DNA from 4 places in the Xanthobacter wiegelii genome. Region 2 is predicted to be linked to each of the others. Evidence: predicted binding sites of a transcription regulator. Region 2 holds the regulator's gene; each other region holds the start of a gene.
What was found. The regulator HrcA, encoded in region 2, represses chaperone genes, less so after heat shock. The targets are predictions, from matches to a motif close to GTTAGCACTCNCNNNNNGNGAGTGCTAAC.
Positions count from the first base shown of each region.

Region 1: the regulator HrcA is predicted to act here: its motif matches at 5,880-5,908, upstream of groES (co-chaperone GroES).
Region 3: the regulator HrcA is predicted to act here: its motif matches at 4,542-4,570, upstream of groES (co-chaperone GroES).
Region 4: the regulator HrcA is predicted to act here: its motif matches at 1,897-1,925, upstream of groES (co-chaperone GroES).

Region 1 covers NZ_CM195529.1:512,965-520,074, reverse strand. Annotated here, with positions in the region: gene lepA (translation elongation factor 4) at 1-231, shown strand, start outside; gene V5F63_RS02360 (PepSY-associated TM helix domain-containing protein) at 253-1,503, opposite strand; gene V5F63_RS02355 (TonB-dependent siderophore receptor) at 1,500-3,542, opposite strand; gene glsA (glutaminase A) at 4,014-5,009, shown strand; gene V5F63_RS02345 (hypothetical protein) at 5,079-5,633, opposite strand; gene groES (co-chaperone GroES) at 5,953-6,243, shown strand; gene groL (chaperonin GroEL) at 6,314-7,110, shown strand, end outside.
Region 2 covers NZ_CM195529.1:4,675,372-4,682,481, reverse strand. Annotated here, with positions in the region: gene V5F63_RS21885 (Na/Pi symporter) at 1-449, shown strand, start outside; gene V5F63_RS21880 (STAS domain-containing protein) at 433-735, shown strand; gene V5F63_RS21875 (hypothetical protein) at 728-901, opposite strand; gene epmA (EF-P lysine aminoacylase EpmA) at 941-2,014, opposite strand; gene efp (elongation factor P) at 2,203-2,772, shown strand; gene V5F63_RS21860 (response regulator) at 2,917-3,339, shown strand; gene grpE (nucleotide exchange factor GrpE) at 3,370-4,017, opposite strand; gene hrcA (heat-inducible transcriptional repressor HrcA) at 4,137-5,237, opposite strand; gene rph (ribonuclease PH) at 5,395-6,108, shown strand; gene rdgB (RdgB/HAM1 family non-canonical purine NTP pyrophosphatase) at 6,108-6,740, shown strand; gene hemW (radical SAM family heme chaperone HemW) at 6,794-7,110, shown strand, end outside.
Region 3 covers NZ_CM195529.1:4,139,166-4,146,275, forward strand. Annotated here, with positions in the region: gene V5F63_RS19305 (DUF2147 domain-containing protein) at 10-477, shown strand; gene V5F63_RS19310 (DUF2306 domain-containing protein) at 550-1,377, shown strand; gene V5F63_RS19315 (SDR family oxidoreductase) at 1,505-2,422, shown strand; gene V5F63_RS19320 (hypothetical protein) at 2,648-3,127, shown strand; gene V5F63_RS19325 (Hsp20 family protein) at 3,880-4,347, opposite strand; gene groES (co-chaperone GroES) at 4,681-4,995, shown strand; gene groL (chaperonin GroEL) at 5,049-6,677, shown strand; gene V5F63_RS19340 (glycosyltransferase family 4 protein) at 6,920-7,110, shown strand, end outside.
Region 4 covers NZ_CM195529.1:2,379,439-2,386,548, forward strand. Annotated here, with positions in the region: gene queA (tRNA preQ1(34) S-adenosylmethionine ribosyltransferase-isomerase QueA) at 1-545, opposite strand, end outside; gene V5F63_RS10890 (exopolysaccharide biosynthesis protein) at 562-1,164, opposite strand; gene V5F63_RS10895 (usg protein) at 1,378-1,656, opposite strand; gene groES (co-chaperone GroES) at 2,053-2,367, shown strand; gene groL (chaperonin GroEL) at 2,476-4,107, shown strand; gene V5F63_RS10910 (TonB-dependent receptor family protein) at 4,392-6,488, opposite strand; gene V5F63_RS10915 (DUF2946 family protein) at 6,558-7,110, opposite strand, start outside.

The DNA of each region.
Region 1 (7,110 bases), 1.1 Mb from region 2:
CAGCATCTCTTCAACATCCCGATCCAGGCCGCCATCGGCGCCAAGATCATCGCCCGCGAGACCATCAAGGCCCTGCGCAAGGACGTGACCGCCAAGTGCTACGGCGGCGACATCTCGCGCAAGCGCAAGCTTCTGGACAAGCAGAAGGAAGGCAAGAAGAAGATGCGCCAGTTCGGCAAGGTGGAGATTCCGCAGGAAGCCTTCATCGCCGCGCTGAAGATGGACGAGTGAGGGCAAGGCTTACCGCCCACCTCACTCCGCCGGCATCGCCTTCGTCCGGGCGTCGGACGCCTTCCCCGCCCGCGCCTTGGCCTTGCGCCCCACGCGCCCCTTGCGCTTCATCCACCACACCGCGACGCCGGTGATGGCGAGGCCGGCGATGACCACGCCCATCACGGCGATGAGGATGCGCCCGGTGAGGCCGAGGATGCGCCCCGAATGGATGGGGAACTGAATCTGGATGAAGACGTCCCCTGCCGTGCCGACGCCGGGGATGATGGCGTTCCGGAAGGCCGCCGTCTCGCCGTCGAAATAGAGCCAGCGCGTGTCCATGGGGTCGTCGTGGTCGCCGAAGGCGACGCCGAATACGCCGTAATGGGGCGAGAAGAAGATCTCGCTCGCCGGCTCCTGCCAGCCGCGGGCGCGGGCTTCCTTCAGTCCCGTCTCCAGCATGGTGTCGAAGGAGAGGGTGCGCTCGGCGAGCTTCTCCAGCGGCGGGTTGGAGAAGGGCGTGGGCGTGAGCTGCGAGAACAGGCTCACCACCGGCTCCACCACCTCGCGGCGCAGGTTCATCGCCACCGAGGAGATGGCGAGGATGATGAGCAGCACGAACAGCCAGAGCCCGGCCGCGCGATGCCAGTCGAGATTGAGGCGGAAGGCGCTGCCGCCCTTGATGGCAAAGGCCGCGCGCCATTTGGCGAGGAACGGCTGACCGCGCGGCAGGGTCAGCGCGAAGCCGACGAAGCCATCCACCAGCCAGAGGATCGCCACCCCGCCCATGAGCAGGATGCCATAGACGCCGGGCAGGCTGAGGTTGTGGTGGAATTCGTAGAGGAAGGGGATGATGTTGAGCGAGGAGAAGCAGCACGCCCCCCACAGACGGGCGGCCAGCACCTCGCCACTCACCGGGTCCACCTGAAAGACGTCGGCGGGGATGGGCACCGCCTCGCCGGTGGCCGGATCGATGCGGCCGAGCGCAGCGGCGTTGGCGGCATGGCCGGGCTCGGTTTCCAGCGTCATGTACCAGACGCGGCGGTCGGGATGGCCGGCCTCGATGGCCCGCGCCAAAGCCTCAGGCCCGAGCGGCGTGCCCGCCGCGGTGGCGCGGTAGGCCGAGGGGTTCAGCCATTCGTCCAGCTCGTGGTGGAAGGCGAGCACGCTGCCGGTCAGACCGGCGATCACCAGGAACAGCGCGGTGGACAGGCCGAGGATGCGGTGCGCCCACACCAGCGCCGGCCGCAGGCTGAACCGGCGGGCGGCGGCGGGCCGTGCGGGCCGGCTCACCAGCGGACCTTGGCCGTGGCCATCACGGTCCGCCCCTGCTGCCAGTACCAGTAGCCCTCGTTCAGGAGCGCCTGCTCCTGGCCGAAGACGTTCTTGCCATTGAGCTGCAGGCTCCAATTGTCCTTCGCGTAATAGAGCGCCGCATCCACCGGGAACTGGGCGGGGTTCTGGTAGACGTTGTCGTTGCTGGACCAGAACCCACCCACGTAGCGGATGCCCGCGCCGAGGCCGAAGCCCTTCCACGGGCCGTCCTGGAACGTGTATTTGAGCCAGAGCGAGGCCACGTTGGACGGCATGTTGATGGGCGTCTTGCCAATGGTCGCGATGTTGGCGCTGTCGATGATGGTGCCTTGGGTGAAGGTGTAGGCTGCGGTGAGGTCGAGGCCCTCGGCCATCTCCACCAGCGCCTCCGCCTCGAAGCCGCGCACCCGCACGTCGCCCACCGCGCTGTAGACGAAGGTGTTCGGGTCGGGCACCGCATAATTGTTCTGGGTGATCTGGTAGGCGGCGAGGGTGAAGAAGCTGCGGCCGCCCTTGGGCTGGAACTTGATGCCCACCTCATACTGCTCGCCGGTGGAAGGCTGCAGCAGCTGGCCGTTGGCGTCCACGTTGAGAGAGGGCAGGAAGGACGTGGCGTAGCTCACATAAGGCGAGACGCCGTTGGCGAATTCGTAAAGCAGGCCGGCCTGCCAGGTGAAGGCGCTGTCATCGCGCGAGGCGGTGGTGAGGCCGGCATAGCTCTGGTCGGTGGTGGCGAAGTCCTGCCGGCCACCCAGGGTGAAGTGCCATCCGTTGCCGAACGACACCTGATCCTGCGCATAGAGCCCCACCTGCGACAGCGCGCCGCCCGACGCGATCGTGTTGGGCGGCATGACCACGAGGTTCGGCACGTTGGCGTTGAGCAGGTTGATCGGCACCGTGTTGTAGCCGGTGTCGTACCAATAGGTGGATTCGGCGAGGAGGAAGTCGACCCCGCCGATGACCTTGTGGTTGAACCCGCCGGTGGCGAACTTCGCCGTCACCTGATTGTCGGCCTGGAAGGTGTCGAGAATCTCGCGGTAGTTGCTGGCGGAAATCTCCACCAGCGGCCCGTTCTGCACGCCGGTGGGGAACGCCCAGAAGCTGTGGTTCTCGATATGGCCGTAGCGCACGTTCTGGTGCGCGCTGAAGACATCGTTGAAGTCGTGGTCGAGGATGTACCCGACCTGCTCCTGCGTCTGCTTCAGGGCGTTGTAGGTGGTGCCGATGGGAATCTTCGTGAGCAGCGTCGGCGTCTGGTAGTAATAGATGCTTGATGGCAGCCGGATATCGAGGATGTTGGCCAGCACCGTGAGGCGGGTGCTGTCGTCCTTGAAGGTGATAGCCGGCGCCAGGAACAGCTCGTTGTTGGTGGTGTAGTCGATGGGCCCGTCCGCGGCGCGCGCGACGCCGGTGAGGCGGTAGAGGACGTTGCCGTCCTGCGTCGCCTTTCCGCCCACGTCGAAGCCGGCCTGATACCAGCCCGGCGCGCCGATCTGCCCCTCCACCTCGGCGAAGGGCGTCTCGACCGGCATCTTGGAGATGCGGTTGATGAGGCCGCCCGGCACCGTCTGCCCGTAGAGCACGCTCGCCGGGCCCTTGATGACGTCGATGCGCTCCAGCCCGTAGGTCTCGGTGCGCCAGTAGGCGAAATTGCCGGAGCCCTGGGACAGGCCGTTGAGGAAGTCGCCGCGGGAGGTCACCGAGAAGCCGCGCAGATAGATGTCGTCGAAGCGCGGGTCATAGCCATAGGCGCCGGTGACGACGCCCGCCGTGTAGGAGACCGCGTCGATCACGTTCTGCACCGCGCGGTCGTCCATCTCCTGCCGGGTGACGACGGAGATGGAGCGCGGCGTCTCGATCAGCGGCGTATCGGTCTTGGTGCCGGCGGCGGAGCGGGTCGCCACATAGCCGTCCACCGGACCCCAGGCGGTCTCGGCCACGCCCTCCACGTTCACTGTGGGCAGCGCGACGGAGGGTTCGGCCTCCTGCGCCCGCGCCGCACCGGAAGCCAAGGGCATGACCAGCGCCGAGGTCGCCAGCAGTGATCCGGCCGTCAGCGCAAGCGTCGAGAACCGTCGTGCCGCCAGACGAGGCCGGCCTGCGCCAGCAGACGAACTCTTCCCCGGGCGATGTCGGACATTGGAAACACATGTAAAGACGGGCATCGCGGGGCTCGACACAATTAAGACTACTAAGCTCGGTTTTATTAACCCCCTACCTTACGGGCAATATGCGGTGGAGCGTGGCGGGAAATATTAGATTTATTCAAAACGATAACTGTTCTGATGCATTCCAGAATTTGAAATAGACTAATTCCATTCGAGGCCGGTTTCTCCTTACGGCGCAACCGTCTGCGCGGACGCGATCGCGCGCCATGGCACGTCTCCTGCTTGGCTCGTCTTGTGCTTGGCTCGTCGCCAGCACGGTGCGACACAGGGTCCGCGATCGCGGTCGGCATCCGCTGGACCGCAAGGGGGAAGAGGATGGATTTGAGCCCGACGCATGCGGCTTCCGCCGAGCCGGCCGGCTCCGGGCTGGAGACGGTGGTGCGGCATACTTTTGAGCGCAGCCGCGCCGACACCTCCGGCGCGCTCGCCGATTACATCCCGGAACTGGCGCTGGTGGATCCCGACCGCTTCGGCATCGCCGCAGTCTCGGTGACGGGCGAGGTGGTCGCGGTCGGGGATGCCGGCGTGGCGTTCACCATCCAGTCGATTTCCAAGGCATTTGCCTTCTGTCTCGCCCTTGAGGTGGCCGGGCGGGACAAGGTGCTCTCCCGCGTCGGCGTGGAGCCCTCCGGGGACGCCTTCAACGCCATCGTCTTCGACGCCGAAACCAACCGACCCTTCAACCCCATGGTGAATGCCGGGGCCATCACCGTCTCGGGGCTGCTGGTGGAGCAGCTCGGCGACGCGGCGCTGGATTTCGTGCTGGATCGCTTCTCGGCGGCGGCGGGGCGGCGGCTCGCGGTGGACGAGGCGGTGTTCCGCTCCGAGGCCGAGACGGCCCACCGCAATCGCGGCATCGCGCATCTGCTCGCCAGCGTCGGCGCGCTCACCGCCGACGTGGATGCGACGCTGGACCTCTATTTCCGGCAGTGCTCCATATTGGTGACGGCCGGCGACCTCGCCCGCATGGGCGCGACGCTCGCCAACATCGGCGCGGATCCGCTCACCGGCACGACGGTGTTCGCGGTGGATGCGGTGCGCTCGACCCTCGCCGTGATGTTCACCTGCGGGATGTACAATTTCGCTGGCAACTGGGCCTTCGACGTGGGCGTGCCGGCCAAGAGCGGCGTGGGCGGCGGCATCCTCGGGGTGGTCAACCGGCAGCTCGGCATCGCCACCTATTCACCCCGGCTCGATGCGCGGGGCAATTCCGTGCGCGGCATCGCCGCCTTCCGGGAACTGGCCGAGGAACTGGGCCTGCACGTCTTCGACCCCACCAACCGGGGGTCGGCCGTGCTCAGCGCCCTCGGGCGCTGAGCAGAGCGTAACCTTGGCGCCCTGGGGCGCTGAGCGTCAGACTGTAAAGGGGCGGCGGGCGCCCTCCCCTCACGCGCAGCGCACGTACACCATGGTGCCGTAGCGCTTGGCCACTTCCGGATCGACGAAGCGCAGCACCAGGATGTTGTTGTCGAAGCGCACCACCTGACGGTCGCGCTCGCCGCCGGCCGGGTCATCGGGCGGGCCGATATAGACCGGGCCGTTGCCCACCTGCTTGGAGACCAGTTCGGTCAGCTTGTTGTCATCGGCGAGATACATCATCACGCCGCCATTGGTGCCGGCGGTAATGACATAGGGCTGGTTGCCGCAGGAGGACTTGGCCTGCGCCTCGGTGCGGGTGGCGTCGTCCGGACGGTGGTAGGCGGCGAGGCCCCAGCGGCCGACGAGGCGGTCCGGCGGGATCGGGCTGGTATAGACCGGGCGCGCGGGCGGCGGCGGCGCGGGTGGCGTGGTTTCGCAGCCGGCGAGGCCCAGCGCGAGCACCGTAAGGGCGGCGCCGGCGAGGGCGGCGCGCTGCCGCCCGAAAACAGAACGCCCGAAAGCAGAACGCCCGAAAGCAGGCCTGGATAAAGCAGACTTGGATTCCGCAACCATCTTCGTCATGTGCTTTCCGAGGCCTCCCGCCGCCTGGAACAAGAATGCGACCACCCAGACAGTCGCCTGACCATAGTCGCCCCGACCATAAAGGCTTGCGTCGTCGGCGTCGATGCCGTCCGCATCCGCCACCATCCGCCGTCAAGCCCCAGCTCCCGATGAGCTTATCCCACGGCTCGTTACCGCTTTGCTAGCCTGCCAATTGCTGCACCGCGCCTTGACGCGGGGGGGACGCGCCCTTATCTCCGCGACGAGCTTGGCACTCTTCATCCGGGAGTGCCAGAACGGCGGGCCAAGGCTCGCGCTCCCCCGAAAGAGGTAACGACCCATGTCCTTCCGTCCTCTGCACGACCGCGTGGTCGTCAAGCGCATCGAAGCCGAGCAGAAGACCGCCGGCGGCATCATCATCCCCGACACCGCCAAGGAAAAGCCCCAGGAGGGCGAGGTGATCGCGGTGGGCGCCGGCGCCCGTGACGAGAGCGGCAAGCTCGTCCCCCTCGACGTTCAGGCCGGCGACCGCGTGCTGTTCGGCAAGTGGTCCGGCACCGAGGTCAAGATCGACGGCCAGGACCTGCTCATCATGAAGGAAAGCGACATCCTCGGCGTCATCGCCAAGTGAGCTTGGCCAAGTGATGTGTCGTCCGCGCTTCTGAGCCGGTCCACCGAAACAGAATCACAAGGAGGCCGTTATGGCTGCCAAAGAAGTAAAGTTCTCCTCCGACGCGCGCGAGAAGCTGCTGCGCGGTGTCGACATCCTCGCCAACGCGGTGAAGGTGACCCTCGGCCCCAAGGGCCGCAACGTCGTCATCGAGAAGAGCTTCGGCGCCCCCCGCATCACCAAGGACGGTGTGTCGGTGGCGAAGGAGATCGAGCTTGAGGACAAGTTCGAGAACCTCGGCGCGCAGCTCGTGCGTGAGGTCGCCTCCAAGACCAACGATCTCGCCGGCGACGGCACCACCACCGCGACCGTGCTGGCCCAGGCCATCGTGAAGGAAGGCGCCAAGGCGGTTGCCGCCGGCATGAACCCGATGGACCTGAAGCGCGGCATCGACCTCGCCGTCGCCGCCGCCATCGCCGACATCAAGGGCCGCGCCAAGAAGGTCTCTTCCTCCGCGGAAGTCGCGCAGGTCGGCACCATCTCCGCCAACGGCGATGCCTCCATCGGCGAGATGATCGCCGGCGCCATGCAGCGCGTGGGCAACGAAGGCGTCATCACCGTCGAGGAAGCCAAGACCGCCGAGACCGAGCTCGAAGTGGTCGAAGGCATGCAGTTCGACCGTGGCTATCTCTCTCCCTACTTCATCACGAACGCGGAGAAGATGATCGCCGACCTGGAAGAGCCCTTCCTGCTGATCTTCGACAAGAAGCTCTCCGGCCTCCAGCCGATCCTGCCGGTCCTCGAGGCCGTGGTGCAGACCGGCCGTCCCCTCGTCATCATCGCCGAGGACGTGGAAGGCGAGGCGCTGGCCACCCTCGTGGTCAACAA
Region 2 (7,110 bases):
GCCTGGAGGTGGCGCTGCATCATCAGTCGCTGGTGGAGAACGTGCGCATCCTGCAGGACACGCTGCACGATTTCACCGAAGTGGTGGAGGGCTTCGACGAGGTGCCGCCGCTCGCTTTCGCCCTGTCCGAATCGCTGCGCGCCATCACGCTCTCCCTCGCCGACGCCACCGACGGGCCCGGGGAAGACCTCGACCTGATCATCGCGCTCGCGGGCGATCGATCGGAGATGCTCAATCGCATCCGCCGGCAGCTTGCCGCAACGGCACTCGACGCCGGCTCGGACGCGCGGCAGCTGCTGCTGGCGACCAGCCTGTTCGAGCGGGCGATCTGGCTGGTGCGCCGCAGCGCGATTGCGTTGCGTGCGCCCGAGAATGAGGATAATCGGGATCGTCCGGCCGCCTCCGGGGCGGACATCAAGCGAGTAGAGGCCGATGCACATCGAGCGTGAGCAGGTCGGAAGCGACGTGGTGCTGAAGGTGGCGGGGCGCCTCGACACGCCCAATGCCAAGCCGTTCGAGGCGAGCCTCATGGAGGTCGTCTCCATGACCGATGGGGGAATCGTCGTGAACCTTGCCGGCGTGGACTACGTGTCCTCCTCCGGCCTGCGCGCGCTTCTCGTCGCCGGCAAGGCCATGCGCGGGGCGAAGCGCAAGCTTGCGCTGTCCTCGCTCCAGCCGCAGATCCGCGAGGTGTTCGACATCTCCGGTTTCTCGACCCTGTTCGAGATCAACTGAGCGGACGGTCCCGATGGCGGGGGCGGGAGGGGTGCAGGGCGTTTTGGGCCTCCTGCGCTTCCTCGCTGATCTGGCTGGCCTCCAGCACGCAAGTCTCGGAGAACTGGTCGCTGCCGTAATCTTCGTGGTTGCGCTGTTCGCCGTCATCGTTCTGGTGCTTTGGCACGCTTATTCCGAAAGGTGAACGGCAGGGCAGCGCCTCCCGTCAGGCGGGAGCCACCGGGGCCCACAGCACGTCCTCGATGCGCCGCGCCCCGCTCGCCAACAAAGCGAGCCGGTCGAAGCCGAGGGCGCAGCCGCTCGCCGGGGGCATCAGGGCCAGCGCCGCGAGGAAGTCCTCGTCGAGGGGATAGCGTTCGCCATAGAGCCGCTCTTTCTCGTCCATGTCCGCCTCGAAGCGCCGGCGCTGTTCCTCCGCGTCCGTCAGCTCGCCGAAGGCGTTGGCCAGTTCCAGCCCGCAGCAATAAAGCTCGAACCGCTCGGCAAAGCGCGGGTCCTCCGGCTTCGGCCGGGCCAGCGCCGCCTCGCTCACCGGATAGTCGGTAAGGATGGTGGGCCGACCGACGCCCAGGTTCGGCTCGATCTTCTCCACCAGCACGCGCGCGAACACGTCGGCCCAGGTGTCGTCGGGCGCGGTTCGGATGCCGGCCTCGGACGCGGCACGGGCGAAGTGGGCGGCATCTGGCGCTTCGCCCGCGGCGGGCAAAAGGGCTTCAAGATCCATCGAAGCATGGCGATCAAAGGCCGCGACCAGGGTCAGGCGCTCCGGCGCGGCGAACGGATCACAGGACTTGCCGCGATACTGGAAGGTCGCAAATCCGCCCGCCTGCGCGGCGCCGGCGAGGAGGGACGCGCAATCCGCCATCATCGCCGTATAGGGCGCGCCAGCGCGATACCACTCCAGCATGGTGAATTCGGGATGGTGCGCCATGCCCCGCTCGCGATTGCGGAACACACGGGCGAACTCGAAGATCCTCGGCTCGCCGGCGGCGAGCAGCTTCTTGGCGGCGAACTCGGGCGAGGTGCGCAGGTAGAGCCGGCGCGTCGTTCCGTCCGGGCCGACGAGGTCGGTGCCAAAGGCGTGGAGGTGGGTCTCGTTGCCGGGTGAGACCTGCAGCACGGGTGTCTCCACCTCGACGAAGCCGTCCTCGGCGAAGAAGGCCCGCACGGCGGAGGCGACGCGGGCGCGCGCGAGGAGGAAGGGGCGGCGGTCGGCGTGGATGTCGGGCCGCCACCAGGCGGGCGAGGGCGGAGGGGGCGAGGCGCTGGGTACCGTCATGCTGCTTGGATCCTCGCTGCCGCTGGCGGCACGCGCCCCGTCGCCGGCCCTGGGGCCGGAAAGGCGGGTGAAGACTGGCGTTGCGCGCCATTATCGCTATGGTGCGCGCCGAACCAGCCAGACGGTGCCGCCGTCCCCCATTTTCCAATCGGCGCGGGTGCCGCGCATCAGGTCAAGGAAGAGCCGACGTGGTCAAGGTTATTGCCAGCACCCTGCGCAAGGGCAACGTGGTCGACATCGACGACAAGCTGTATGTGGTGCTCACCGCCGAGAACATTCATCCCGGCAAGGGCACGCCGGTGACGCAGCTCGACATGCGCCGCATCTCCGACGGCGTGAAGATCTCCGAGCGCTACCGCACCACCGAGCAGGTGGAGCGCGCCTTCGTGGAAGACCGCCCGCATACCTTCCTCTACGAGGATTCCGACGGCTACACCTTCATGAACCCGGAAACCTACGATCAGGTGACGGTGACGAAGGACGTGATGGGCGATTCCGCGGTTTATCTGCAGGAAGGCATGGAGTGCATGCTCTCCACCCATAATGGCGTGCCGATCGCCATCGAGCTTCCGGCCCGCGTGGTGCTGGAGATCGTGGACACCGAGCCGACCGTGAAGGGCCAGACGGCCTCTTCGTCCTACAAGCCCGCCATGCTTTCCAACGGTGTGCGCACCATGGTGCCGCCGCACATCGCGTCCGGAACTCGCGTCGTCGTCATGACCGCCGACGCTTCCTACGTCGAACGCGCGAAGGACTGAGCCTCGCACCCGCAATTCGACCGGAAGGGGGCCCCGCCTCCCTTTCGGCAAGCTTCAACGCGAGCGTTGGGAACTTTTCCACCGGCCGTTTGTTGAGCCCGAACATGTCCCTGTTGGGACATGCAGTCAGCAGGGCGTTGAAGAATGATCTTGTCGGGAAGGCGGGTACTTGTCGTCGAGGACGAGTATCTCGTGGCACTGGGGCTCGAAGACAATCTGCGGTCGCTGGGCTACAACGTGGTCGGGCCGATTGCGAGCCTTTCCGCCGCCGTTGCGGCCGCGACGTCCGAGCGGATCGACGCCGCCATTCTCGACGTGAACCTCGCCGGAGAGCCGGTCTATCCGGCTGCGGCGATCCTCGCCGAACGCGGCATCCCCTTCATTTTCTGCTCGGGCTATACCGGCAGCGTGCGCATGCCGGCGGAATTCGCCGATGCGCCGCGCGTGGCCAAGCCCTACACCAGCCGCGTGATTGCGGACGCGCTCGCCGACCTCATCGGGGCGGGCGGCGGTCCCGGCGGCGGGCAGCGCGAGAGGCGGAACGTGTCCGCCTCCAACGACATGTGATCTGAAGCTCTCTGAATTCCGGCGAGGGCCTCAGGCCGCACCTGTGGCCTTCGTGGGCTCGGCCTTCGGTCCGCCGCGTGCAACACCGACCATGGCAGGACGCAGCACCCGCTCCCCGATGACGTAGCCGGCCTGCACCACCTGCACCACGGTACCGGTCGGGACGCTCGGGTCGGGCACCTCGAACATGGCCTGATGCAGGTTGGGGTCGAACTTCTCCCCCTTGGGCTCGATCTTGCGGATGCCGTGCTTCTCCAGCGCCTTCACGAGGCCGCGTTCGGTCAGCTCCAGCCCATCCAGCAGCGCCTTGAAATTGCCTTCGGCGGTCGCCTTGGCCTCCGCCTCCACCGAGCCAAGGGCCCGGGCGAGGTCGTCCGCCACGTTCAGCACGTCGCGGGCAAAGGAGGCGATGCCGTAGGTCTTGGCGTCCTGGATTTCCTTGTCGGCGCGGCGGCGCACGTTCTCCGCCTCGGCGAAGGCGCGCAGGAACTTGTCCTTGAGGCTCGCGATCTCCGCTTCCAGGCGCGCCTTGTCGCCCGCCGGATCGCCCAGGGCGGCATCCGCCATGGCGCCCGCTTCCGCCTCGGCGGTCGCCTCATTCACCTGTGCAGTCCCCCGCGCGGCGCCGTTTTCGCTTGCGTCGCCGCCGGTCTCGGGCGTGCGCTTCTGCTCGCTCATCCGGTCACTTCCCCTGCCTTGAGATTTGCCCGGGTCACAACACCGTCGGGCAAAGGCCAATTGTCCCGGCGCATATCGGGGCGATGGGGGGAAAAATCAAGTCGTAGTGATCCTTGTCCCTAAGCCGCGTCGGCCCCCGGCGCGCCCAATACGCGGCTGACGAGGCGGGCGGTGAAGTCCACCATGGGAACGATGCGGCCGTAATTGAGCCGCGTTGGGCCGATCACGCCCAGAACGCCCACCACCCGGCCCTGCCCGTCGCGATAGGGGGCGACGATGGTGGAGGAGCCGGAGAGGGAGAACAGCCGGTTCTCCGAGCCGATGAAGATGCGCAGCGCCTGCGCCTCCTCCGCCCGGCCGAGCAGCTCTGAGACTTCGCGCTTGGTCTCGAGGTCGTCGAACAGCAGGCGGATGCGCTCCAGATCCTCCAGCGCGCGCAGGTCTTCCAACAGTTTCGCCTGCCCGCGCACGATGAGGGTGCGTCCGCCCGGCTCGTCGCCCGACCAGGAGGCGAGCCCGGCCTCCACCACGCGGGCGGTGAGGGCGTCGAGGTCGCGGTTCAGCTCGGACAGGAGGCTGTCCATCTCCTGCCGGGCGTCGGAAAGGGTGCGGCCGCGGATGCGGGCGTTGAGAAAATTGGTCGCCTCGGTGAGGGCGGAGACGGGCAGGCCCGGCGGCAGCGCCAGCGCCCGGTTCTCCACCTGCCCATCCTCGGAAACGAGGATCACGAGGGCGCGCCCCGGCTCCAGCGGCACGAACTCCACATGCTTCAGGCGCGGATCGGTCTTCGTGGCGGTCACGACGCCAGCGCCACGGGCGAGGCCGGAGAGCAATCCGGACGCTTCCTGCAGCACGCCTTCCACCGTGGTGGTGCGGGCGGCCGCCAGCACCTGCGATTCGATATTGGCCCGGTCGCGCTCGTTGACGTCGCCCACCTCCATCAGCGCATCCACGAAGAAGCGCAGGCCGCGTTCAGTCGGCAGGCGCCCGGCGCTGGTGTGGGGGGCATAGATGAGCCCGGCCGCTTCCAGGTCCGCCATCACGTTGCGGACCGAGGCGGGCGAGAGCGTCATGGGAATGAGGCGGGCGATGTTGCGCGAGCCCACCGGCTCGCCGGTGGCGAGGTAACTCTCGACGATCTGGCGGAAAATCTCGCGCGAACGCTGGTCGATCTGCGCGAGGCCGCCGGTGGAGAGGGGCAGGAACGGATCGAGCGCCACGGGTTCAGCCTTCGGAGCCAAGGATTTCTCTGGCTCTAATGTGTCCCTCGCCGGGGTCGGGTTCAAGCGCCGCGCATGGGCTGTGGCGGCCCTTGCTTTCCTCCCGGCGCGCGGCGCTCTAAAAGGAGCGCCCATGACGCACAAAGAGGTATCCATCATGCGCCCCAGCAAGCGCGCCCCGGACGAGATGCGCGCGGTGTCCTTTGAACGGGGCGTGATGCGCCACGCGGAAGGCTCCTGCCTCGTGAAGTTCGGCGACACCCACGTCCTCGTCTCCGCGACGCTGGAAGAGCGCCTGCCACCGTGGCTCAAAGGCCAGGGACGCGGCTGGGTGACGGCGGAATATTCCATGCTGCCCCGCGCCACCCACGACCGCACCCGGCGCGAATCCACCACCGGCAAGCAGTCCGGCCGCACCCAGGAGATCCAGCGCCTGATCGGGCGTTCGCTCCGTTCGGTGACGGACCTCGTGGCGATGGGCGAGAAGCAGATCACCATCGATTGCGACGTGCTCCAGGCCGATGGCGGCACCCGCACCGCCTCCATCACCGGCGCCTGGATCGCGCTTCACGACTGCCTGAGCTGGATGAAATCCCGCTCCATGATCAAGGAAATGCCGCTCAAGCAGCATGTGGCGGCGGTCTCCTGCGGCATATATGAGGGCACGCCCGTGCTCGACCTCGACTATGCCGAGGATTCGGTGGCTGAAACCGACGCCAATTTCGTCATGACCGGCACCGGCGGCATCGTGGAGATCCAGGGCACGGCGGAAAAGACGCCGTTCACCCAGGAGGAACTGCTCTCGCTGCTCTCGCTGGCCCGATCCGGCGTAGATCAGCTGGTGTCACTCCAGAAGCTGGCGATCGGGTGATGGCGCGCCAGCTCACCGGCCGGCTGGTGGTGGCCACCCACAATCCCGGCAAGCTCATCGAGATGAAGATGCTGCTCGAGCCCCACGGGGTGGAGGCGGTCTCCGCCGGCGAGCTCGGCCTGCCCGAGCCGGAGGAGACCGAAACCACCTTCGAGGGCAACGCCCGCCTCAAGGCGGTTGCGGCGGCCAATGCGGCGCAGCTTCCGGCCTTCGCGGACGACAGTGGCCTCGTCATCGACGCGCTCGGCGGCGCGCCGGGCATCCATACCGCCCGCTGGGCCGGTCCGGAGCGCGATTTCGAGATGGCGATGGAGAAGGTGGAGGCCGAACTGCAGAAGATCGGCGCCACCGAGCCGGCGCAGCGCCACGCTCGCTTCGTTTCCGCGCTGTGCATCGCCTGGCCGGACGGGCATCTGGAGGAGTTCGAGGGCACCGTGGACGGCACCCTCGTGTGGCCACCGCGCGGAGCCAAGGGCTTCGGCTATGATCCCATGTTCCTCCCCGAGGGCCATGTGAAGACCTTCGCCGAGATGACGGCGGACGAGAAGCACGGCATGCCCCCCAAGGGCTTCGGCCTCTCCCACCGCGCGCGCGCCTTCCTGAAGCTCTCGCAGGCGTGCCTGAAGGGGTGAGCGCGATCTTGGATCAGGCCCCCTCCGTGCCCGCACCTGCGCACCCTCTCCCCATCGCGGGGCAGGGGGTCGACGGCATTGAGGACACGGCGGGCGGCTTCGGCGTCTATATCCATTGGCCCTTCTGTAAGGCCAAGTGTCCCTATTGCGACTTCAACAGCCATGTCCGCCTCGTGCCGCCGGACGAGGCCCGCTACATCGCGGCCTTCCGCCGTGAGATCGCCCATATGCGGGCTTTGTCGGGGCCGCGAAGGGCAGAGACGGTCTTCTTCGGCGGTGGCACGCCCTCGCTCATGGCGCCGTCGACGGTCGCCGCCATTCTGGAGGCGATCGACGACGCTTGGCCGCTCACCGCCGATGCGGAGGTGAC
Region 3 (7,110 bases), 540 kb from region 2:
GAGACCGTCATGTCCAATGCCTTCAAGGGACGCCTGCTGGCCGCCGCCGCCGCCGCGGCCCTCGCCCTCGCCGCTGTCGAAGCCGCCGCGCAGGCCGCCGCGCCGGACCAGATCGTCGGTGTCTGGGAGGCCGAGAACGGCGCCATCAAGCTGGAAATGTTCGATGCCGGCGGCAGCTATGCCGCCCGCATGCTCTATGGCCGGCAACTGATGGAGGCCGACGGCACCACCTTCAAGAAGGACACGCTCAATCCCGATCCCGCCCTGCGCGGACGCTCGCTGGAAGGCATCGTCTTCGTCTCCAATCTCACCTGGGACGCGCGCGACCGCCGCTGGGAAGACGGCAATTTCTACAGCGGCCTCACCGGGCGCACCATGTCGGTGCAGGCCGAGCTGGTGGGAGAGAAAATGGAGGTGCGGGCCTATATGGGCGCGCCGCTGCTCGGCCAGACCATCGTCTTCCGCCGGGTGCGGTGACGCCCGGCCCGAGGCCCTTCGCCGAGGCAAGGGTCTCGCCTCTCCTTGGCTCTCTTTGCAAGCGCAGTGCCCATGAATTCAGCCCATCAGAACCTGTCGCCCGACCGTCTCGGTACTGCGCGGCGCTGGAGCGCCGGCGCGCTCATCGCGGTGAGCTGGATCAGCGGCGCGATCTTCGCCACCTACATCGTCGTCTTCTTCGGTGGCGCGCTCGCCGCCGGCATGGGCGAGCGCTGGAACCGGGCGCTGCCGGGTCTCTATGATGCCGGCACGCCACTGGCGACGCTCGCCATCGGCGCGCATTTCTTCACCGGCGGCGTGCTGCTGCTGCTCGGGCCGATCCAGCTGATCGGCCCGGTGCGGCGGGCCGCGCCCGCCCTCCACCGTTGGCTTGGCCGTCTCTATGTCGTCTCGGCCGGCGCGGCGGGGCTGGGGGGCCTCGGCTTCATCCTCACCAGCGGCACGATCGGCGGCCCCCTGATGGATGTCGGCTTCGGCCTCTATGGCGCGCTGATGGTGCTGTGCGCCGCCCTCACCTACGCCCATGCCCGCGCCCGGCGCCTGGCGCAGCACCGGGCCTGGGCGATCCGCCTGTTCGCGCTGACCATCGGCTCGTGGCTCTACCGGATGGAATACGGCCTCTGGTTCCTGCTGTTCGGCAGCCTGGGCCGTGGGGCCGATTTCTCCGGCTGGTTCGATGCGGTCATGGTGTTCTTCTTCTACCTCCCCAACCTTGCCGTCGCCGAGATCGTCCTGCGCATGCGCGGCGCCCCTCGGAGCGCCTTGGCCAACAGGGCAGCCATCGCGCTGCTGCTGCTCGCGACCGTGCTGATCGGGGTGATGACGGCAACCTTCACCGCCCGCGCCTGGGCGCCACGAATCCTCGACGCCCTCTCCTGACCGCGCCTTCCCCATTTGGAGAAATAGGCACGTTTTCTGCGCGTTCCGGCATGGCAGTTCGGCGCACCGCAGGCACTCTGCGCCGACCCGACCGCCGCCGGCTCTCCCGAACCAGCAAGGATCGACCATGACACGTTGGACCACCCGGGACATTCCCCCCCAGCATGGCCGCTCGGCCCTCGTCACCGGCACGGGCGGGCTCGGCTATGAGGACGCGCTGGCCCTCGCCCGCGCCGGCGCCCGCGTGGTGGTCGCCGGGCGCAACCCGGCCAAGGGGGCGGCGGCCTTGGCCGCGATCCGGCAGGCGGTTCCCGGGGCGCAGGTGCGGTTCGGCGAGGTCGACCTCGCCAGCCTCGCCTCAGTCGCCAGCTTCGCCGCCCGGCTCGCGGGCGAGCAGGACAGCCTCGACCTGCTGATCAACAATGCCGGCGTCATGACCCCTCCGCAGCGGCGCGAGACGCGCGACGGCTTCGAGCTGCAGTTCGGCACCAATTATCTCAGCCATTTCGCGCTCACCGCGCAGCTGCTGCCGCTGCTGAGGAAGGGGCGCCAGCCGCGCGTCGTCACCGTGGGCAGCATCGCGGCGCGCCGGGGAGCGATCGATTTCGACGACCTGCAGGCGCAGCGCAGCTACCGCGCCTTTCACGTCTACGCCCAGTCGAAGCTGGCCTGCATCATGTTCGCGTTCGAGCTAAGCCGGCGCAGCAAGGTCGCTGGTTGGGGCGTGCAGAGCCTGGCGGCGCACCCGGGGCTCTCGCGCACCGATCTTCTGTTCAACACGCCCGGCGGTCCCACCCCCAGTGTCTATCTTTTGCGCCGGGCCTTCCGCCTGCTGTTCCAGCCCGCGGCGCAGGGCGCCTTGCCGACGCTGTTTGCCGCCAGTGACCCGGCAGCCCGGGACGGGGCGCATTATGGACCCGATCGCCTGTGGGGAACACGCGGCTATCCCGTCGAAGAAGCGCCTCCCCCGCAGGCGCTCGATGCAGCCGTTGCCGGGAGGCTCTGGGAACTGTCCGAGGCTCTTGCCGGCGTGAGGTTCGGCTGAAGATCGTGCCTGGCGCTCCGGCGGCCATGTCGACGTCGCGCCCCGAGCCGTTCGCTGCGATGAGGCCGTCGGCAACGGACGGGCACGATCGGGATCACGTGATTCAGCGCCACCTCCAGTACCCAGGGCCTCGTTCAAGACGCGAACGGTGGCGCCCGACTGTACCGAGGCAAGTCTTCGCGCGGTCGAGGCGTTGATCACCGCGGCGATCATCGGCACCGCACCATGGAGCCGCTCGACGGCCTGCCGGCGGGCGCAGACGTCATTTTGCCGGTCGACCTGCTCGATCGGCTCTATGACGCCGACGCCGGCGCCGCCGACATCACCGATCCGGCGCTGAAGGAGCGCATCGACGGGCTGAAGGCGATCCGTAACCAGGCGGAGGCCGATGCAGCTCGCGCGCAAACCTCTCTCGCGACCTCGGGCGAAGACGCCGTCACCCCCGCTATGGTCGCGCGCTTCGCCGACATTGCCCGCAAGCGCATGCGCATCGAAGGCGGCGGCTACCGCCGCGATCATTTGCGCGCCTTGGCTCAGCGCGTGGAGGTCGGAGCGAAGGACGTCCGCATCATCGGATCGAAGGGAGACCTGCTCAGAAAGCTGGCTGCCGTCTCGGGAGGGAAATCGGCTAAGCTCGGCGTGCCCGGTTTGGGACTGAAATGGCGGAGCGAGAGAGATTCGAACTGGGCCCTACGCCAGTCGTGATCCGTCAAATTGGCGTTCGCATCCTAGAGAGCTGCAGCGAAGACGTAGTTCTCACTTTCATCCACGTCAGCGCGCCAAACCAACTAGTGGTTGGCAGTACGGGTGGAGCAAAGCCTCCCCGCTCTTCAGCTTTTCAAAGCTTCGATTTGAGCGGTTGCTACCCGCGGGTGGATGACGCGCGATAGCGGCCACCGCCGCGATGAAATCGGGAACGCCGCTCGACAAACGACCTCAAAGGCTCAAAAAGCCTTCTTCAGGGAGGACCACTTTTCAGGCGGGCAGACCAAGACACGCGATAAGCAACTACGGACAGGCACCGGCTCCAGCCAAAGCGAGCTGCCATCCGGAACGTTCTGACCTTACATGCCGGCAGCACCGGTCCCTTCAGAGGATGGGCGGGAGCTTCGGTGCGGCGCTATCTGCTGAAGATCGGTCACCTCGTCCAGAGCTTGCAGCGCCTCGAGTATGTCGGAGAGGACCAGGATCTTTCCTGTCTCCGGGCGGCGAAGGTCCGGCCGGTTCGGGACGGCATACCGATCCGAGGCCCATGACGCGAGGAGTGCCCGCTTTGACCCCGTGCTCATGGTTGGGTCGGCCAGGACCTCTCCCGGCGAGCGCGGGTCGCCCCATGGCACGCGAGTTGGAAGAATCCCGGTGCTTACATTTATTTCGTGCAGCATCTCCAATCCTCCACAGGCCCGCCTCCCGGCGAATTCCGGGAGGCGGGATGCAGGCTCTTTGGGCGGGAAAAATCAGGCCGCCCTGGCCTGCTCGATCTGCCTGACATTGCTCTCGGCCGGCAGGCCTGCGGACGCGATCTCGATGCGGCGCGGCTTCAGCCGTTCCGGCACCTCGCGCACGAGATCGACCGACAGCAGGCCGTCCTGGAGCGTTGCTCCGGACACCTTCACATAGTCGGCGAGATTGAAAGTCTGCGTGAAATTGCGGAAGGCGATGCCCTTGTGCAGCATCTGGCGGTTGTTTGCGTCCGCCGTCTTCTTGCCAGTGACGACCAGCGTATTTGCCTGCTGCGTGAGCTCGACCTCGTCGGGACGGAAGCCGGCAACGGCCATGGAAATCCGGTAGGCGTCCTCGCCGGTCTTCTCGATATTGTAGGGCGGCCAGTCCGGACGCGGGGCCGCCGCAGTATCGATGAGATCGAAAAGCCGGTCGAAGCCGACGGTGGAACGATAACAGGGAGCAAAGTCGAAGGTTCTCATAGCCACATCCTCCACTGAGCAACATGGGCACAAGCCGCCCGCAGCCTTGCCACGGGCGCCATGCGCCGGTCCTTTCAGGCCCCGGCAACAAGCGATCTGGGGAGCGAAAAAATCTCGTTCAAGAGGGGGGTAAAAATTCTCGTCCACCTCCCACCGCGTCAGCCCGGTTCGATATTCGCTATTGTTTTCAGCTCATTGGCACTCAAGGTCGCCGAGTGACAAAAATTTTCCCGTACCCTCTTGAACGAGAAACGCGACCTTCCTAGCTCCATGCCGCTCGTGTGCCCAGGCGCCGAGTTCATGACATCGCTGCCCTGCACCAGGAGGATCTGCATGCATTTCCGCCCGCTGCACGACCGTGTCGTCGTGCGCCGCATCGAGGCCCTCGAGAAGACGGCCGGCGGCATCATCATTCCTGACACCGCCAAGGAAAAGCCCCAGGAGGGCGAGGTCGTTGCCGCCGGGCCCGGCGCGCGCGACGAGGCCGGCAAGCTGGTGCCGCTCGACGTGAAGTCCGGCGACCGCGTGCTGTTCGGCAAGTGGTCCGGCACCGAGGTGAAAATCGACGGCGAGGAGCTGCTCATCATGAAGGAGAGCGACATTCTCGGCGTGATCGAACGGAGCGAGACGGCCAGGAAAGCTGCCTGACCGGTATCCCTTGAGATCGTGAGCCATAGCAATCCAGGAAGGAGGACAGGATCATGGCTGCCAAGGAAGTGAAGTTCTCGTCCGAGGCGCGCGAGAAGATGCTGCGCGGCGTGGACACGCTTGCCAATGCGGTGAAGGTGACGCTCGGCCCGAAGGGCCGCAATGTCGTCATCGAGAAGAGCTTCGGCGCTCCCCGCATCACAAAGGACGGAGTCACCGTCGCCAAGGAGATCGAGCTCGAGGACAAGTTCGAGAACATGGGTGCGCAGATGGTGCGCGAAGTGGCCTCGAAGACCAACGACCTCGCCGGCGACGGCACCACCACCGCCACCGTGCTGGCCCAGGCCATCGTCAAGGAAGGCTCCAAGGCGGTAGCCGCCGGCATGAACCCGATGGACCTCAAGCGCGGCATCGACCTCGCGGTGGACGCCGTAGTGGCGGATCTCAAGACCCGTGCGCGCAAGGTGACGCGCAACGACGAGATCGCCCAGGTCGGCACCATCTCCGCGAATGGCGACACCGAGATCGGCCGTTTCCTCGCCGAGGCGATGCAGAAGGTCGGCAATGAAGGCGTGATCACCGTCGAGGAAGCCAAGACCGCCGCCACCGAACTTGAGGTGGTCGAAGGCATGCAGTTCGACCGCGGCTATGTCTCGCCGTATTTCGTGACGAACACCGAGAAGATGCGGGTCGAGCTCGAGGATCCGTACATCCTGATCCATGAGAAGAAGCTGTCCGGTTTGCAGGCCATGCTGCCGCTCCTGGAATCGGTGGTGCAGACCTCCAAGCCGCTGCTGATCATCGCCGAGGACGTCGAGGGCGAGGCCCTGGCCACCCTCGTGGTGAACAAGCTGCGCGGCGGCCTCAAGGTCGCGGCGGTGAAGGCGCCCGGCTTCGGCGATCGCCGCAAGGCCATGCTCGAGGACATTGCCATCCTCACCGCCGGCCAGGTGATCTCCGAGGACCTCGGCATCAAGCTGGAGAACGTCACCCTCGCCCAGCTCGGCCGTGCCAAGAAGGTGGTGATCGAGAGGGAGACCACCACCATCGTCGACGGAGCGGGGTCGAAGGAGGAGATCGAGGGCCGCACCTCGCAGATCAAGGCGCAGATCGAGGAGACCACCTCGGACTACGACCGCGAGAAGCTGCAGGAGCGCCTGGCCAAGCTCGCGGGCGGCGTCGCGGTGATCCGCGTCGGCGGCGCGACCGAGGTCGAGGTCAAGGAGAAGAAGGACCGCGTGGACGACGCGCTGCACGCCACCCGCGCGGCGGTCGAGGAAGGCATCCTGCCGGGCGGCGGCGTCGCCCTGCTGCGCGCGCTGAAGGCGATCGATTCCGTTGAGCCGGCCAATGAAGACCAGAAGGCCGGCGTCGCCATCGTCCGCCGCGCCATTCAGACGCCGGCACGGCAGATCGCCAGCAATGCCGGCGAGGATGGCTCGGTGATCGTCGGCAAGCTGCTGGAGAAGGACGACTACAACTGGGGCTACAACGCGGCGACCGGCACCTACGAGGATCTCGTCGCCAATGGCGTGATCGACCCGGCGAAGGTCGTGCGCACGGCGCTTCAGGATGCCGCGTCGGTCGCTTCGCTGCTGATCACCACCGAGGCTCTGGTCGCCGAGAAGCCGAAGAAGGAAGCGGCCCCCGCCGTTCCCGCCGGCGCGGGCATGGATTTCTAACGAGGCGGGGCCCGGAGGTGATCCGGGCCTCGCTGCCAGCCCAACCACGCTCCCGCTCGATCACCCGCTCGCCTTGGACGAGGCGTCGCGACTTCTGATCAACCGAAATGGAGGTCCCCGGATCTGGATTGTGAACGGGTGACTCCGACGACGAGGCGCGGACCATGCCTATGGGGTGGCCGCAGCACCTCTCCGACGCATGCTCATTGTCAACGCTTTGCTCAGACGAGGAGGTTTTGCCGATGAAGATCGCCCAGATCGCCCCGCTCGCGGAATGCTGCCCGCCACGGCTCTATGGCGGCACCGAGCGCATCGTGTCCTATCTCACCGAGGAACTGGTCCGGCAGGGCCACGAGGTGACGCTGTTCGCCAGCGGCGATTCGAAGACCAAAGCCGAGCTGGTGCCGTGCTGCGACATGGCGCTCAGGCTCAA
Region 4 (7,110 bases), 2.3 Mb from region 2:
GTCTGGTAGTCGTCCTTGTCCCGCGCGTCCTCGTGACGGCGGGCGGCGATGTAGGGCGGGATGGGCATGTGCCCCACCGCCGCCACCGCCTCGTCCAGCACATCGCCGGCGAGATCGAAGGCGAGGACGATGGAGCCGTCCTCTTCCTTGCCCGCCACGGTCGCGTCGAGCGTGCCGAGGAGGCAGGCGCCGCCCTCGCCGCCGAAGCGGATTCGGTCGCCGACGCGCAGGCGCTTGCCTGGCTTGGCGAAGGCGCGCCAGCGGTCGGGCGCGAGGCGCTTGATGAGGGTTGCCTCCACCGCCACGTCCGAGCCGCCCTCGCGCGAGCGCACGCCTTCCAGCGCGGCGGGGATGACGCGGGTGTCGTTCACCACCACCGCATCGCCGGGGCGCAGGAAATCCGGCAGGTCGCGGACGCTGCGGTCCTCCAGCTCTCGCGCGGCGCCGGGGCGGACGACGAGCATCCGCGCCGTGTCGCGCGGCTCGGCGGGGCGCAGGGCGATCCGGGCCTCGGGGAGGTGGAAATCGAAGGCGTCAACACGCATGGGATGGGCAGGGGTTTCAGAAGATGGCGATGGCGCCCTGGTAGATGGCCCAACTCATCAGCGCTGTCACCATCAGGCCGAGGATCGTGGCGCCGAAGCCGGCGAGAATGACGAGGCCGTCCCGCTCCACGAGCCCGAGGCCGAAGATGCAGATGGCAAATCCCGGCGGCAGATTGCCGAGGAACGGGATAGGCAGGATCAGGATGAAGCCGAGCACCACCACCGTCGCCCCCACCAGCCGTCGGGCCGTCGGTCCGGCGAATTGCTCGAAGCGGGGACGCGAGATGCGCTCGAACCGTTCGATCCACGGCCGCGAGCGGGTGACGATCGATTCCAGCATGGCGCGGGAAAAGGTACGGCGGGCAATCCCCTCCGGCAGCCACAATTCCTGCCGGCCCAGCATCATCTGCAGGCCGATCAGTCCCAGGATGATGCCGCATACCACCGGGATGCCCGGCGGCATGGGGATGCAGTTGGGGATGCCGAAAATCAGGAAAAGGATGCCGAAAGCCCGGTTTCGCAGCGCGTTGACCAGATCGCCGATGGCGACGTGATCCTGTTCCTGCGCGGCAAGCACAGCTGCCAGGAGCTCGGAGGTGCGGGGAGTGCGATGGTCCAAGGCGCCCTCATGGATTGGACGCTTCAGCTATAACCGGAAAACGGCGGTGGCAGGGCACGGCCCTCGAAAACTGCCGCAGCGTTAGCGTGGCCGGCCCGGATGGAGCCGACATGCACGCCCCACCCCCGCGGGGACGTGCATGTGCTGTCCGCCCATGGGGACCATAAAAGACGACAGACCGATAGGCAAAGCCCCTGCCGGGCCTCCGACCTCTCAGTTCAGCAGGAACATGCCGTCCACGGACCTCAGCTCCGCCGGCTTGATGAGGCCGGAATGGGCGACCCGGACCGAATGCAGCCGCCCCTCGATTTCGCGCTGCCAGAACTCCAGAAACTTGTTCAGCTCCGGAAAGCGCGGGCAGAGATCGTACTCCTGCCAGAGGAAGGTCTGGAGCAAGTTGGGATGGTCGGGCAGGCGGTAGAGGATCTCGGCCGTGGCGAGGCCGTAGCCTTCCATCTGCAGGACGAAGTCACGCGACACCTTGGAAACCATGGGTCACACCTCCAATCCGCGGCCCCGCTGCCATCGAAAAGGGAAGGGGCGGGACCGGACACCTCATTGTCGGCTACAGACTTTGCCAACGCCAAGGCTAAAGAATGGTTTCCGTCTGCAAAAACAATGATCTAGCAGCCTTCGGCCGGGACTGCTGACAGCCGTCGCGCGGATGGCGGGCGTGACGGAGCGGCGGACCTGGAGGCGGCCCACTCGCTGAAAGCCCGCAGAATATCGACTGCTGGCACTCAGTTCCCGAGAGTGCCAAATTTTTTGCGCGGACCCCTTGCGGCTCGGATTTGCCGCCCTTAGATCGCGGTCGGGCCGGGTGGAGGGGTTCCCGGCGCCTTCAAAACAGGCAACCCCGATGGACAACATCGAACCGGAGGTTTCCCAATGGGTTTCCGTCCCCTGCACGACCGCGTGGTCGTCAAGCGCATCGAGGCCGAGCAGAAGTCGGCCGGCGGCATCATCATTCCCGACACCGCCAAGGAGAAGCCGCAGCAGGGCGAAGTCGTCGCGGTCGGTCCCGGCGCCCGGAACGAGAAGGGCGAGCTGGTGGCGCTCGACGTGAAGGCTGGCGACATCGTGCTGTTCGGCAAGTGGTCCGGCACCGAAGTGAAGATCGACGGCCAGGATCTCCTCATCATGAAGGAGAGCGACATCCTCGGCGTCATCGAGAACGCGGCCGGCGCCCAAAAGGCGGCCTGATCTCAGGCAGCCCGAATTTTCGGTCGCAGGATCGAGGCAGCCCGAGGCGCCCGGTCCCGCGGCATTCGCCATCCCATTCAATCGTCCCAATCTGAAGGAGCACGCCCCATGGCTGCCAAGGACGTAAAATTCTCCGTAGACGCGCGTGACAAGGTTCTGCGCGGCGTCGACATCCTCGCCAATGCCGTCAAGGTCACCCTCGGTCCCAAGGGCCGCAACGTGGTGATCGAGAAGAGCTTCGGCGCCCCCCGCATCACCAAGGACGGTGTGTCGGTGGCCAAGGAGATCGAGCTCGAGGACAAGTTCGAGAACCTCGGCGCGCAGCTCGTGCGTGAGGTCGCCTCCAAGACCAACGATCTCGCCGGCGACGGCACCACCACCGCGACCGTGCTGGCCCAGGCCATCGTGAAGGAAGGCGCCAAGGCGGTTGCCGCCGGCATGAATCCGATGGACCTGAAGCGCGGCGTCGATCTCGCCGTCGAGGCCATCGTCAAGGATCTCGCCGCCAACTCGCGCAAGGTGACCTCCAACGACGAGATCGCCCAGGTCGGCACCATCTCCGCCAACGGCGACGCCGAGGTCGGCAAGTTCCTCGCCGAGGCGATGAAGAAGGTCGGCAACGAGGGTGTCATCACCGTCGAGGAAGCCAAGACCGCCGAGACCGAGCTGGATGTCGTGGAAGGCATGCAGTTCGACCGCGGCTATCTCTCTCCGTACTTCATTACCAATGCGGAGAAGATGCGCGTTGAGTTCGAGGAGCCCTACATCCTCATCAACGAGAAGAAGCTCGCCGGCCTGCAGGAGCTGCTGCCCGTGCTCGAGGCGGTGGTGCAGTCGGCCCGTCCGCTGCTCATCATCGCCGAGGACGTGGAAGGCGAGGCTCTCGCCACCCTCGTGGTGAACAAGCTGCGCGGCGGCCTCAAGGTCGCGGCCGTGAAGGCCCCCGGCTTCGGTGATCGCCGCAAGGCCATGCTGCAGGACATCGCGATCCTGACCGGCGGCACCGTGATCTCCGAGGAAGTCGGCATCAAGCTCGACAGCGTCAACCTCTCCATGCTCGGCCGCGCCAAGAAGGTGGTGATCGAGAAGGAGAACACCACGATCGTCGACGGCGCCGGCGAGAAGGCCGACATCGAGGCCCGCATCGCCCAGATCCGCGCGCAGATCGAGACCACCACCTCTGACTATGACCGCGAGAAGGCCCAGGAGCGCCTCGCCAAGCTCGCCGGCGGCGTCGCCGTGGTGCGCGTTGGCGGCTCGACCGAGGTAGAGGTCAAGGAGAAGAAGGACCGCGTTGACGACGCCCTGCACGCCACCCGCGCCGCGGTGGAAGAAGGCATCGTCCCCGGCGGTGGCGTCGCCCTGCTGCGTTCCATCAAGGCCCTTGAAAACCTGACGGTCGACAACGCCGATCAGAAGACCGGTATCGAGATCGTCCGCCGCGCCATCCAGGCTCCGGCGCGCCAGATCGTGCAGAACGCCGGCGATGATGGCTCCGTCGTGGTGGGCAAGATCCTCGAGTCCAACGACTACACCTTCGGCTACAACGCCCAGACCGGCGAATATGTGGACATGGTGAAGGCGGGCATCATCGACCCCACCAAGGTCGTGCGCACCGCTCTGCAGGACGCCGCTTCCATCGCCGGCCTGCTCATCACCACCGAGGCGCTCATCGCCGAGCTGCCCAAGAAGTCCGGCCCCGCGGCCCCGGCCATGCCGGGCGGCGGCATGGACTTCTGAGGTAGAGCGTACCCCCTGACGCCGCCCGGCTTCTTCGCGAGGTCGCAAACCGGCAGGCCGGTTTGCTCGGGCGGCGGCATGGACTTCTGAGGTAGAGCGTACCCCCTGACGCCGCCCGGCTTCTTCGCGAGGTCGCAAACCGGCAGGCCGGTTTGCTCGGGCGGCGGCATGGACTTCTGAAAATACGAAAACGGCCGGGCCATCGCCCGGCCGTTTTTGTTTCTACCCGCTCAGGTTTCTTGGCCCGCTCGGGTTTCCTGGCCCGCTCGGGTTTCCTGGCCTTCTCAGAAGGTGTAGCGCACGCCCGCGTAGACGGCGCGGCCGGAGCCGGGCTCGAACAAGGCGGAGTTCTGCGCGGCGACCGCAGTGACGCTCACGGTGGCGATATAGGCCGTGTCGAACAGGTTGCGCGCATCGATGTAGGCGGAGAACGGTCCGCCATTGTCATAGCCGAGCCGGAAGTTGAGCAGGGCATAGGCCGCCGTGTTCAGCGTGTTCGCATTGTCCACGTAATAAGGAACGGGCACCCACTCCACGTTCGGCCCCGCGTAGAAGCCGCTCGGATGCTTGTAGAGCAGCTCCACGCGGAAATAGTGCGGGGGGATGCCCGGCAGCTGGTTGTTGCCCCACACCGGGTCATTGTCGAAGAAGAAGTCCGAATAGGTGTAGGCGAAATTGAACCAGAGCTTGTCCGGCGCCGGGCCCTTCTCCCACAGTCCCTTCCAGAGCGTGCCGCCGAAGCCGGCTTCCACGCCCTGGTGCACCGTGTAGCCGAGGTTGACCACCGTGCAGACGCCGGAGACGGTGGTGGCGTTGCATTGCAGCTCGTTCTGCACGTTCGACCGGTACAGCGAGACGTCCCAGCTGAAATCCTCCGTGCGGCCGCGGCTGCCCAGTTCGTAGGTCGTGGCCGTCTGCGCCTTGAGGTTCGAGAGGATGATGCTGGCGAAGTTGGTCAGTTCCGAGAAGGTCGGCACCTCACCGGAATTGGAGATGTTGCCGTAGAGCTGTGCACCGCCGCCAAGATCCCAGACGAATCCGCCCTTCGGCAGGAACAGATTGTAGTCCTGGGAGCCGGTGGCGGCCTTGTAGAACCCCTCGCGGTCGCGTGTCGCCGTCAGATACTGGAAGGCGCCGACCAAAGAGAAGTCCTTGGTGAGGTAGAAATTGTCCTCGGCGTAGAAGGTGGTCGTCGTGGCGTCCTCATCGGCGAAGAAGGTGAGGGCACCCTCGTTGCCGCCGATACTGGCGTAGCGCTGCGCATCGGTGGAGCCGATGGCGGTGGTGACGCCGGCCGTGAGGCGGTTGGCGTAACCGCCGATGAGGCGCTCATCCACCACGCGGGCGAAGCCGCCGAAGGTCAGGTAATCATAGTTGAGGATCTGGAAGATGGGGTGGTTCAGGTCCTTGTCGGAGCCGAACAGGCCCAGTTCCAGCTTTGTGTTGTCGCTCATCACCCAGGTTGTCTTGTTGGCGAGGCGGACCGACTGGATGTTGCGCTGGTAATCGAGCTTGATGTTGGTCGGGTTGGCCGCCTGCGGATCGGTGAGGGCCGCCGTCTTGGTGACGGCACCTGGGATCTGCTGCTCGATGTCGTTGGCGTTGAAGAAAAAGCGGGTTTCGAACGCCTCCGTCGGGCGCCAGCCGATATTGCCAGAGGCACGGATGGAATCGCCTGCGGAATGCTGGCGAAAGCCCTGCGCGGTCAGGGCCGAAGCGGTGACGAAGGCGTCGAACGCGCCCTGGTAGCCGCTGGCGCTGCTCTGCAGGCGGAAGAAGTCCCAGCTTCCGGCATCCATGCGCACGGTGACGCCCGGCGCATCCCGGCCGGTGGGTGTCACGAAATTGATGGCGCCGCCCAGCGCATTGGCGCCGAGCTGGTAGCCGTTGGCGCCCTTGAAGACCTCCACATATTTGTAGGCGGTGGGGTCGATCTCCTGGAAGTCGCCGCTGCCGTCCGCCGTATTGAGCGGAATGACGCCGTCCTGGAACAGCTGGATGCCGCGCAGGTGGGCGTTGCGGGCGATGCCGGAGCCGCGGATGGAGAGGCGGGTGTCCTCACCCCACTTGGTCTGCGCGAACACGCCGGGCACGAAATCCAGCATGTCCTTGACGGTGGTGGCGCGGGTGTCCTGCCACGCCTGTTCGGAGACGACCTCCGCGCCGCCGGGCGTGCGCTCGATGGCGGCGCGCGCCTGGGCCTCGCTGGCGACGGTGAGGGAAGAGCCGGCGCCGCCGTCCACCTGCACCTCCGGCAAAGTGGCATCCTGGGCGGCGACCGGGCTTGAGAACACGACGAAGAGTGCGGTCGAGGACAGCAGAAGCGCCGACGACAGGCGTCGACGCGGCGCGCCGCTGCGCGCACGGGAAGAATGGGGCATGACAGGTATTCCTGGCGCCGGTCAGCGGCGGCCACGGGATGAACGGGGAAAGGGCGGTGCTGTGCGGGGTCAGGCGGCCGGGGGCGCGCGGGGCCGGGCCTGCTCGCCCGCGGGCAGCACGGCGCGGGGAAGCACGATGACCGTTCCGGCCTCTTGCGCCGTCAGGACCGCAAATGGCTGCGGTAATGCGGGACCAGCCGGAAGCGCCGGCGCCCCGCCGATGGCCGGACAGAGCGCGCAGTGGACCCCCGGCGCCCGATCGTGCGGCCCGGGGTCGTCCGGGTGCGCCACGCCGTCGGCCGCCCCGTCCAAGACGGAGGAAAGGCAAAGACCCTCAACCGTGCCGGTAGCCGTGTGGGTCGCCATGGCGGCCGCGCCGAGCACCGACTGCAGCAGCAGCACATAGGCGAGAAGCCAGACCGCCAGCAGCCGCGCCAGGGGTCGCAGCCGGGCGACGGAACCTGGCGCACGCACCGGTGCCCGCACGGGATCGCTCCCGGTTCGCGCGGCCGTGCGCTGTGCCCTTTGCGTCGCCATGAAGCCCCAGATGCGGTCCGGACTTGCAAGCCGGATATCCCCAAGCAGAAGGTAGCTTTTTAGCCGGGGCGTTGAGAAGACATGC